3 regions of the Serratia sp. HNCC26DJ244 genome follow, and region 1 is predicted to be linked to each of the others. Evidence: predicted binding sites of a transcription regulator. Region 1 holds the regulator's gene; each other region holds the start of a gene.
What was found. The regulator LexA, encoded in region 1, represses DNA repair genes until DNA is damaged. The targets are predictions, from matches to a motif close to TNCTGTATGTACATACAGNA.
Positions count from the first base shown of each region.

Region 1 (3,286 bases):
CGCCCTGGAATCAGGTTTTGTCTTACGCCACAGTGTGGTTGAAGCACATGGGTTATGCTCCGCCTGTGTTGAAATAGAAGCCTGTAACCACAAACACAGTTGCCAGCATGATCACAGCATAGTGATAAAGAAAAAATAGAGAGTTCACACTCCTTTCAAACCGCAGTAAAACAGGTGACCTTATTCACCCTTGGCAGGGAGTGAAAACCAGGTACCACGCACCTGATGACGGTGCCATATCCACCCCAGCGCAACACCACGTAATGCCAGGAATACAGCCAAAGCCAGCCATAGCGCATGATTACCTAATAGTGGCAGTGTAAATAAAGTCAGCCCATAACCCGCTGCTGCCACCACCATGCTGTTGCGCATTTCAGTGCCACGGGTGGCACCAATAAACATACCATCCAGTAAATAACACCAGACTCCCACCACAGGCAGCACGACTTGCCAGAGAAGATAGTGACCGGCCAAGGTACGCAACAGCGGTAATGAGGTTAAAGCCGCGACAATATAAGGCCCGGTAAACAGATAAACCGTGGCAAAGCCCAGTGCCAGCATACCTGCCTGGCGACAAGCGGCATACCATATCGCATGCAATTGACGGTCGTCCCTTGCGCCATAGGCGTAACCGGAATGGACCTCAACGGCATAAGCAAAGCCATCCAAAGCATAGGCGGTAAATGTTAACAAACTCATCAATATCGCATTGACGGCCACCACATCACTCCCCATGCGCGCCGCAAAAATCGTTAACGAAGAGAAACACAATTGCAGCAGGAGTGAGCGCAGCATGATATCGCGGTTAAGTGCCAACAAGCGACGTAAGTTACCGCGCCAGGCATGCCGCAACATCGCTAATGAGATGCCACGTGAACATAATACCCGCCAAGCAAGCCATAACCCCAACAGCAGTGTGGCATACTCCGCCAGCACCGTTGCCGTGGCAGCCCCCGAGACACCCCAACCCAAGCCGATCACCAGCACGATATCCAACACGATATTCAGCAGATTACCCGCTATCAGCATCACCACCGGCGCACGCACATATTGAACACCGAGCAACCAGCCGAGCAATACCATATTCGCCAGTGCTGCCGGGGCACTCAGCCAGCGGATCTCCAGAAACCGTCTAGCCTGTACTAATACCGCTTGATCACCACCGACAATATGTAATGCCAGCGAGATCAGTGGGCCACGGAGTAACACTATGGTTAAGCCAATCAACAGCGCTAACAGCAACGGCTGCATAAAAGTACGCGCCAAGCGCTGTGGGTCCCCTGCCCCTAACGCCTGCGCCGTTAACCCGGTGGTACTCATGCGCAAAAATAGTAACAACATAAACAGGAAATTGGTCGCCATTGCACCAACCGCTACCCCACCAAGATAAATTGCGCTATCAAGATGGCCGATAACCGCTGTATCCACCAAACCAAGCAGAGGAACCGTGATATTGGAAAAGATCATTGGCAATGCCAGACGCCACAGTATTTTGTCAGCAGGGCTGGTGAAGGTAGCGAGTAAACGCATTGCGATCTATTCCGACGGCAGAAGTAGAGTTGTTGACATGGACAGAATATCGCCCCGCTATTGAGGCGATATACCTATTTGATTAGATAACATGACAAAAAAGAGGTGTCAGAGCCAGTCACCGTTGCGGATCACGCCCACCGCCAAGCCTTCAATCGTGAAATTCTGATGCTTCAAATCCACCACTATTGGCTGAAACTCACTGTTTTCTGGCAATAACTCAACAATATTACCCTGTTTCTTCAGGCGCTTTACTGTCACTTCATCTTCAATACGAGCCACCACCACCTGGCCGTTACGCACATCCTGAGTTTTATGCACCGCCAGCAGATCGCCATCCAAAATACCGATATCGCGCATAGACATCCCACTGACGCGCAACAGGAAATCCGCACTAGGGTGAAATAAGCCCGGGTCAACTTTATAGTGCCCTTCAATATGTTGCTGAGCTAACAAGGGTTCGCCCGCCGCCACCCGGCCAACCAAGGGTAACCCTTCTTCCTCTTCCATCAGCAAGCGGATACCGCGAGAAGCCCCGGAAACCACTTCAATAACACCTTTGCGGGCCAGAGCTTTCAGGTGCTCTTCTGCCGCATTTGGTGAGCGAAACCCCAGGCGCATTGCGATCTCGGCACGTGTTGGTGGCATGCCCGTTTGTGAAATATGATCGCGAATCAGATCATAGACCTCTTGCTGTCTGGTAGTTAGTGCTTTCATTCCGCCCCCTGTTTGTTTATACAGTCATGCTGTGAGTATATACAGGTAAACCAGGATTGGGAATCAATTCATAAATAAAAATCAGGGATTAGCGAGATTGATCGCACCCCATGACATCGGTTTACTCGTCAGGCAAAGTGATCCCAGAGCACCGAGATCCAGACAAACAGCGCCAACATAATCGTCAGAAAGACCGCGGCTGAAGCCATGTCTTTCGATCGCCCGGAAAGCTCATGATATTCAGTTCCCACCCGATCAACGATCGCTTCAATCGCACTGTTGATAATTTCAATAATCACCACCAGCACCAGGGAGCCGATCAATAAAATGCGCGCTATCGCCCCCACATCAAGCCATATCGCCAGTACGATAGCCACCACGGCCACCACCAGTTCCTGGCGGAAAGCAGCCTCATTGCGCCAGGCTGCAATTAATCCTTTATATGAATAGCCAACAGCTTTAATAATACGTGTCATGCCAGTAATTTGATTTGCCATGTTTCATCTCACAAGGTAGGTCATCGTTTCAATACCACAGACCTGTTACACGGTTTCTGGTATGCTTTCAGCGCAATTGCTAACAAGAGGCTTCAGGTCGTTATGTCAGGTTGGCGTAAAATTTATTATAACCTATTGAATTTACCACTTAAATTTTTGGTAAAAAGTAAAATCATCCCTTCAGACCCCATTTCGGAGTTAGGGTTGGATCCGTCTAGGCCGATTTTGTATGTTTTGCCTTATAATTCCAAGGCAGATTTACTCACTCTGCGTACCCAATGTCTGGCGCAGGATCTGCCCGACCCCCTTGAGCCACTTGAAATCGATGGCTCCGTGTTGCCCAGCCATGTGTTTATCCATGAAGGGCCACGCGTCTTTCGCTACTACACACCGAAAGAAGAGTCGGTAAAACTGTTCCATGATTATCTGGATCTTCACCGCAGTAATCCAGATCTTGATATCCAAATGTTACCGGTGTCAGTGATGTTTGGTCGTTCCCCTGGGCGTGAAGGGCAGGGAGCCCCCCACCTGCGCCTGCTAAA
Region 1 is NZ_JBXUGO010000006.1:44,897-48,182, reverse strand. Features, by position in the region: gene zur (zinc uptake transcriptional repressor Zur) at 1-139, shown strand, start outside; gene dinF (MATE family efflux transporter DinF) at 181-1,530, opposite strand; gene lexA (transcriptional repressor LexA) at 1,639-2,247, opposite strand; gene AC2A06_RS06900 (diacylglycerol kinase) at 2,376-2,744, opposite strand; gene plsB (glycerol-3-phosphate 1-O-acyltransferase PlsB) at 2,847-3,286, shown strand, end outside.

Region 2 (3,286 bases), on a different contig from region 1:
TTCCCGAGTCTGCCCTTCGTCTCCCTTAGCACGTTCTAAAATCATCTGATCTTCAAGACCTTCACGGATAAACTTCACCTGCCGCGACATCCGCGCACCCGAGGCTTGCAATGCCAGACCGACAAAGATCAGAAAGTAGATAATGATAAACATCAGGTTTGCACCAGCAAACAAGCTGTTAGCCACATCAGGAACTGGCGAGTTGTACCAAAAGACATTTAAAAATGGTGAGTTCAGCCGTGCCATATCCACCATAACATGCGCAAAATCCAACATGACGGCATTAATCCCTGCGGATTTTTCACTATGCTGATAGACAAAATTCAATAAAGAAATCAGTGTCGAAACCAACGCGGGGATAAAAATAACCCATCCAAAAATACGCTTAAGTATGGCAACGCGCCCGGCCTGTTGATACGTCATGAGTTCCCCTTATAAGGACGTAACTATTCATTGAGCTATACCCATCACCGATAAACGACAACCTTGTTGGCTGTAACTTGCATCAATGGAGGATTGACCCTCCTAGGATATGGCTACATTTGAATAAACTTGATTACCAGTTTACCCGCAGTTAATCAAACTCGCCCACCGTTTTCTTACCTGTCGTTATCCAGCGATACCGAGATTGGCCATATGCGATGTTCACATGGCTTGCTCTGCCACTTGATGCTGTGCAAGCCGCCGATGAGTAAAAATGGTAGAGTGATGAAAACATCAAACTATGCAAACTATGGGTATCTACCAGCACTGTAGGAGTGAATATTTAATGGCATATTTTCAACCAATAACAACGGCTATCTTCGACATGGATGGTTTACTGATCGACTCCGAGCCATTGTGGCTTCAGGCGGAACTGGATATTTTTGGCGCATTGGGTCTGGATCTGTCAGATCGCCATAATTTGCCAGATACACTGGGGTTAAGGATCGATCAAGTAGTCAGAATGTGGTATCAGGCCATGCCGTGGCAAGGTGTTTCCCAAGAGGAAGTTGCCCAGCGCATTATTGAACGAGCCATCGAACTGGTACAAGAAAAGCGCCCACTGTTACCCGGGGTACAACAATCACTGGAGCTTTGCCGGTCCCTTGATTTAAACATTGGCCTGGCTTCTGCTTCCCCGCTACACATGCAGCAACAAGTGTTGAAAATGTTTAATCTGGAAAGTTATTTTGACCAACTGGTTTCCGCCGAATACTTGCCTTACAGTAAGCCCCACCCGGAAGTCTATTTGATCGCCGCTGAGCGTTTGAACAGTGATCCACAATGCTGCATTACCTTGGAAGATTCCATCAATGGCATGATTGCTACCAAAGCAGCCCGTATGCGCTCAATAGTCATCCCGCCAGCAGAATATCGCCAAGACCCCCGTTGGGCCTTAGCTGACTATCAACTGCAAAGTCTGGAACAATTAACCGCAGAACACCTTAGCTGACCTGATAGCACTGGCTTATGCCAGTGCTCATTCTTACTCAGCCCATCACCATTGATGCGGTTGGGTTGCTGGCAACACTCGCTGTAAACCCGAATGCACTTAAAGTATGAAAGAGCAATACTAACAAATAGTTACACTGAAAGCACTTTCCTGACAGTCAGAAAATCAATATACTGGATAAATTAACAGTAAATTGCACAGGATGTAAAAGTATGACCGCGGAAGGCCACCTCATCTTCTCCGTTGCTTGTATCATTTTCGCCAAGAAAACAGCGGTAACAGACACACTTGCCCATGGTGACTGGTGGCACATCATTCCCGCCGCCCTGTTGACTTCATTATTACCTGATATTGATCATCCCAAGTCATTATTGGGTCAGCGTCTGCGCTGGATTGCGATCCCTATCGCACGCATTTTTGGTCACCGGGGTTTTACTCATAGCCTGCTGGCTATCGTCGGCGGTATGTTGTTATTACAATTAGATGTGTATGGTCGTTGGCTCATTCCGGCCGATGTATTGCATGCCATGATTATTGGTTATTTTAGTCACCTGCTAGCAGATGCCCTTACCCCGGCGGGCGTCCCCTTGCTGTGGCCCTGCCGCTGGCGTTTCTGCCTGCCATTACTCAATTCCCAAAAGGGCAACCAGTTAGAACGGGTTCTGTGCCTGTGCCTAGTGGCATTTTCCCTTTACTGGCCAGGCAATGACAGCATGCCTATAGGGTCATATTGGCAACAAATTAAAAATTTCCGCTTATAGCCATTGGGTCTGAACAACGTGAAATTACCCTTGGCAGGTACAGCTCCGTTGTGGTTCGCGTCACAGGGTTATGGCGTACCACAGAGGTAAACTTGGCTATATATCCTTTTTGCTGGCAATAAAGCCACTGATTCTGTATAAAAAGTTATATCAAATTCTACTTGGGTATAAGTGAGTTGATTAGCAAACTGTTACGATATTTGCCTTGTTGTCAGCCAGTTCCGTTGAATTGTACACAGGTAATAACCGCGCAAAGCCTGACGATGGCCGAGTCACCTAACCGCCCCATGCAACTTGAATAGGCATGGGGGTGCCTGTCTGTGCGTAACCACTTTTACAACCAAAAAAGATAATTGGAGAAATAATGGGGATGAACCTACCTCTCGTAATAAACGTGATGGTTTTTGCCGCCCTTCTATTGCTGTTGGCACAATCCCGCCATAAGCAATGGAGTCTGGCTAAAAAAGTGTTGGCTGGCCTGGTACTTGGGGTCGTTTTTGGGTTAGGGCTGCAACTGGTTTACGGCTCAGATAATCCGCTGCTGAAAGAGTCTATCAGTTGGTTTAACATCGTTGGTAATGGTTATGTGCAATTGCTGCAAATGATCATCATGCCATTGGTTTTCGTTTCTATTCTCAGTGCGGTGGCAAAACTGCATAATGCCGCTGCTTTAGGCACCATCAGTTTACTGACAATTGGTACCCTATTGTTCACCACCTTGATTGCCGCATTGGTGGGTGTGTTCATCACCAATCTGTTTGGTTTGACGGCATCAGGTTTGGTGCAAGGTGCCCAGGAAACGGCACGTTTGTCCGCTATCGAAACCAACTATGCCGGCAAAGTGGCTGATCTTAGCGTCCCACAGTTGATTTTGTCATTTATACCGAAAAATCCGTTTGCTGACCTGACAGGAGCCAACCCTACATCCATCATCAGTGTCGTTATCTTCGCCGCTTTCTTGGGTGTGGCATCGTTACAGTTGCTTAAAGATGATCATTCCAAGGGGGTTAGTGTCTTGGCAGCCATCGACACTTTGCAAGCCTGGGTGATGAAGTTGGTGCGTCTAGTGATGAAGCTCACCCCTTACGGT
Region 2 is NZ_JBXUGO010000007.1:68,192-71,477, reverse strand. Features, by position in the region: gene AC2A06_RS08015 (YniB family protein) at 1-423, opposite strand, end outside; gene hxpB (hexitol phosphatase HxpB) at 770-1,435, shown strand; gene AC2A06_RS08005 (metal-dependent hydrolase) at 1,648-2,196, shown strand; gene AC2A06_RS08000 (L-cystine transporter) at 2,567-3,286, shown strand, end outside.
Region 2: the regulator LexA is predicted to act here: its motif matches at 1,607-1,626, upstream of AC2A06_RS08005 (metal-dependent hydrolase).

Region 3 (3,286 bases), on a different contig from region 1:
CCAGCGTGGAGGCTTGGTAGACCTGATCGAGGGAAGGTTGGCTACTATCCAGCCACCCTTCGGCCACGGCAACCCCTGGGGAGGCAGCTAACGCGCGGATGCGGATCTGGCGATATTGACTAAAAACAGCATTCAGCTGTGAGAGCGAGAGGATCCCGGCCATTTGCATGGCCAGGGTAACCATGAAGGACTCTTCACTTTCATCAAATTGGCGTAGCTCACGCTGCTGAACCACCAAAACACCCAGCAACTGCCGACGATGAATAATCGGCACCCCGAGGAAAGATCGAAAATCCTCTTCTTTGACCTGTGGAACATATTTGAAGCTCGGATGACTGTGCGCATCCGCCAGATTGATTAGCTCAGCCTTACGCCCCACCAGACCGACGATCCCTTCATCAAAGGCCAATGTGACGGTGCGCCCACGCGGCATTTTTAACCCTCGCGTGGCCATCAGGTAATAACAGCGACGGTCACTGTCTGCCAAATAAATAGAGCAGACTTCAGTATCCATAGCCAGACAGGTTTCATTGACCAAAAGGTCCAGCGCCTCTGTCAGGTTGGCCGTCGCGGCTACTTTTTCAACCACTTCTCGCAAGCGCGTGAGCATAGTCCGTTTAAATTAACCTCTCTTTCGGCGATAAATCGGGACCTGCCGCTGTACTGCCTGTTCCTGCATGGGCATCACAGTGACAGCAAATTCTTTCATTACCCGACGGTATACATCCCGTTTGAATGAGACCACTTGACGCACCGGATACCAGAAGTTCACCCAACGCCAACCATCAAACTCCGGTGTACTGCTACGTTGCATATTGATATCAGAGTCATTGCCCATGAGCTGCAATAGAAACCATTTCTGCTTTTGGCCGATACAAACCGGCTTTGTGTCCCAACGCACCAAACGTTTTGGCAATTTATAGCGCAACCAGTTACGGGTTGAAGCCAGAATACGCACCTCTTTTTTATTCAACCCTACTTCTTCGAACAGTTCACGGAACATCGCCTGCTCCGGCGTTTCCCCAGGATTGATACCCCCTTGGGGAAACTGCCAGGAGTGCTGACCGTAACGGCGAGCCCATAAGACCTGCCCCTGACGATTACAGATTACGATACCAACATTCGGGCGGTAGCCATCATCATCGATCACCGGACTACCTCGATAAGCATAAATTCGTATTGATAACCTGATTGTTTCACACAAGCTACAAGCGGTAAACCACTGCTTTGCAGCACATGTCTTCGGATAACATTCAGGTAACTCACAGATATGGGCCAAGTTATAAACACAGCTTAGGGTTTTAAGCGGATTTTATTCACTATTTCTGTGGATAGGTATGTGAAAAACTCAAGGGATAAGCTGGTACAACTCTGTAGAGCCTAAGAAATAGCGCTTCACCAAAATAAAATATATCATTAAAATACAATGAGTTAAGTAACAATTAAGGACGATTTGTCAGGTGAACTTACGATCGCTAGCGCTTTTATCTCTTTCTCTGGCGAAAGTTACAGCACCCTCGATTTTATCCACAGCTTATCCGCCAGAGTGGCCTATAAAACCGACAAGTTCGCAAAAAAAGTCTCGCGTCAAGGCTGTAAATCAAACCAGTGATCAGTAAAAAACTGGGTTATCCCATAAATCTGTGGATAAATAGGGGTAAGATCCTGTTCATTGTCGGTGGCTACCGATGAACAAACCATAATAAAAAAATTCGCACCCGCCAGGAAATTAAAAAAAACGATTATAAATCATAGTATTAATATTATTCTTTTCGATCTCACTACCCTTATTTTGGCTGTGAGTAAATACAGTGTATTTTTCAACCAGAACTCATGGGCTTGATTTATGACATATTCGTCTCCGTTACCACCGGAAAATGCACAGCAGTTGTTCGCACGAGCGCAAGCGTTAGCCGGTTTCACTCTCGGTGAGTTGGCCGTGGGTGTACAACTCAATATCCCTAAGGATTTAAAGCGTGATAAGGGTTGGGTAGGGACCCTGCTGGAACGCTGTCTGGGGGCGATGGCGGGCAGTAAACCAGAGCAGGATTTCCCTGAACTCGGCATTGAGTTGAAAACCATCCCTGTGGATAGCACCGGTAGGCCACTGGAAACCACGTTTGTCTGTGTGGCTCCCCTCACCGCTAACAGTGGCGTCACTTGGGAAAGTAGCCATGTGCGCCACAAACTGGCACAAGTGCTGTGGATACCCGTTGAGGGGGAACGGCAAATTCCGTTATCCCAGCGCCGTATCGGCTCACCATTGTTATGGCAGCCCTCGCAGGAAGAAGAGGATATGCTACGCCGCGATTGGGAAGAACTGATGGATTTAATCGTCCTTGGCCAGGTGGAACGCATCACCGCGCGCCATGGGGAAGTGCTGCAACTACGCCCCAAGGCCGCTAACAGCAAAGCGCTAACCGAAGCCATAGGTGAGCAAGGCCAACCGATTATGACACTGCCCCGTGGATTCTATCTTAAGAAAAACTTCACCGGTGCACTGCTGGCAAGGCATTTCGCCATTAACTGATGTTGATTCGCACAATGGCCTAAAGGCGATAAAGATTAAGCGGGGTATTAAGTAACAGTACCAAGCTGCCGAGAACCACGTATAATTCCGGTTTGTTTTTCTATTAGGATGTAGCGGCAATGTTTGAATGGATTATGGATCCCAATGCCTGGTTAGCGTTAGGCACGCTGACTATTCTTGAGGTTGTATTGGGTATCGATAACATTATTTTCCTCTCTTTGGTGGTAGCCAAATTACCGAAGGCGCAGCAGAACAAAGCTCGCCGTATTGGTTTAGCTGCAGCCATGCTGATGCGCTTGGCACTGTTGGCGTCAATAGCTTGGGTGATCCGCCTGACGCAACCGCTGTTCTCGGTGATGGATTTCAATATCTCCGCCCGCGATTTGATTTTGCTGCTGGGGGGGTTATTCCTGATTTGGAAAGCCAGTAAAGAGATTCATGAAACTATTGAAGGCTCAAATGAAGAACTGCACAGCAAGGTGCACTCTTTTTTTGGGGCCATCGTGCAAATCATGTTACTGGATATTATTTTCAGCCTGGATTCAGTCATCACCGCCGTGGGTCTGTCTGACCATCTGTTTATTATGATGGCGGCGGTAGTGATTGCCGTCGGGGTAATGATGTTTGCCGCACGGCCAATCGGGGAGTTTGTTAACCGCCATCCTTCAGTGAAAATGCTGGCGCTCTCATTCTTGATCCTGGTGGGCTTCACCTTGATACTGGAAAGCGTGCAAATCCACATTCCGAAAGGCTATA
Region 3 is NZ_JBXUGO010000015.1:10,396-13,681, reverse strand. Features, by position in the region: gene ptsP (phosphoenolpyruvate--protein phosphotransferase) at 1-610, opposite strand, end outside; gene rppH (RNA pyrophosphohydrolase) at 623-1,150, opposite strand; gene mutH (DNA mismatch repair endonuclease MutH) at 1,847-2,530, shown strand; gene AC2A06_RS12780 (TerC family protein) at 2,650-3,286, shown strand, end outside.
Region 3: the regulator LexA is predicted to act here: its motif matches at 1,795-1,814, upstream of mutH (DNA mismatch repair endonuclease MutH).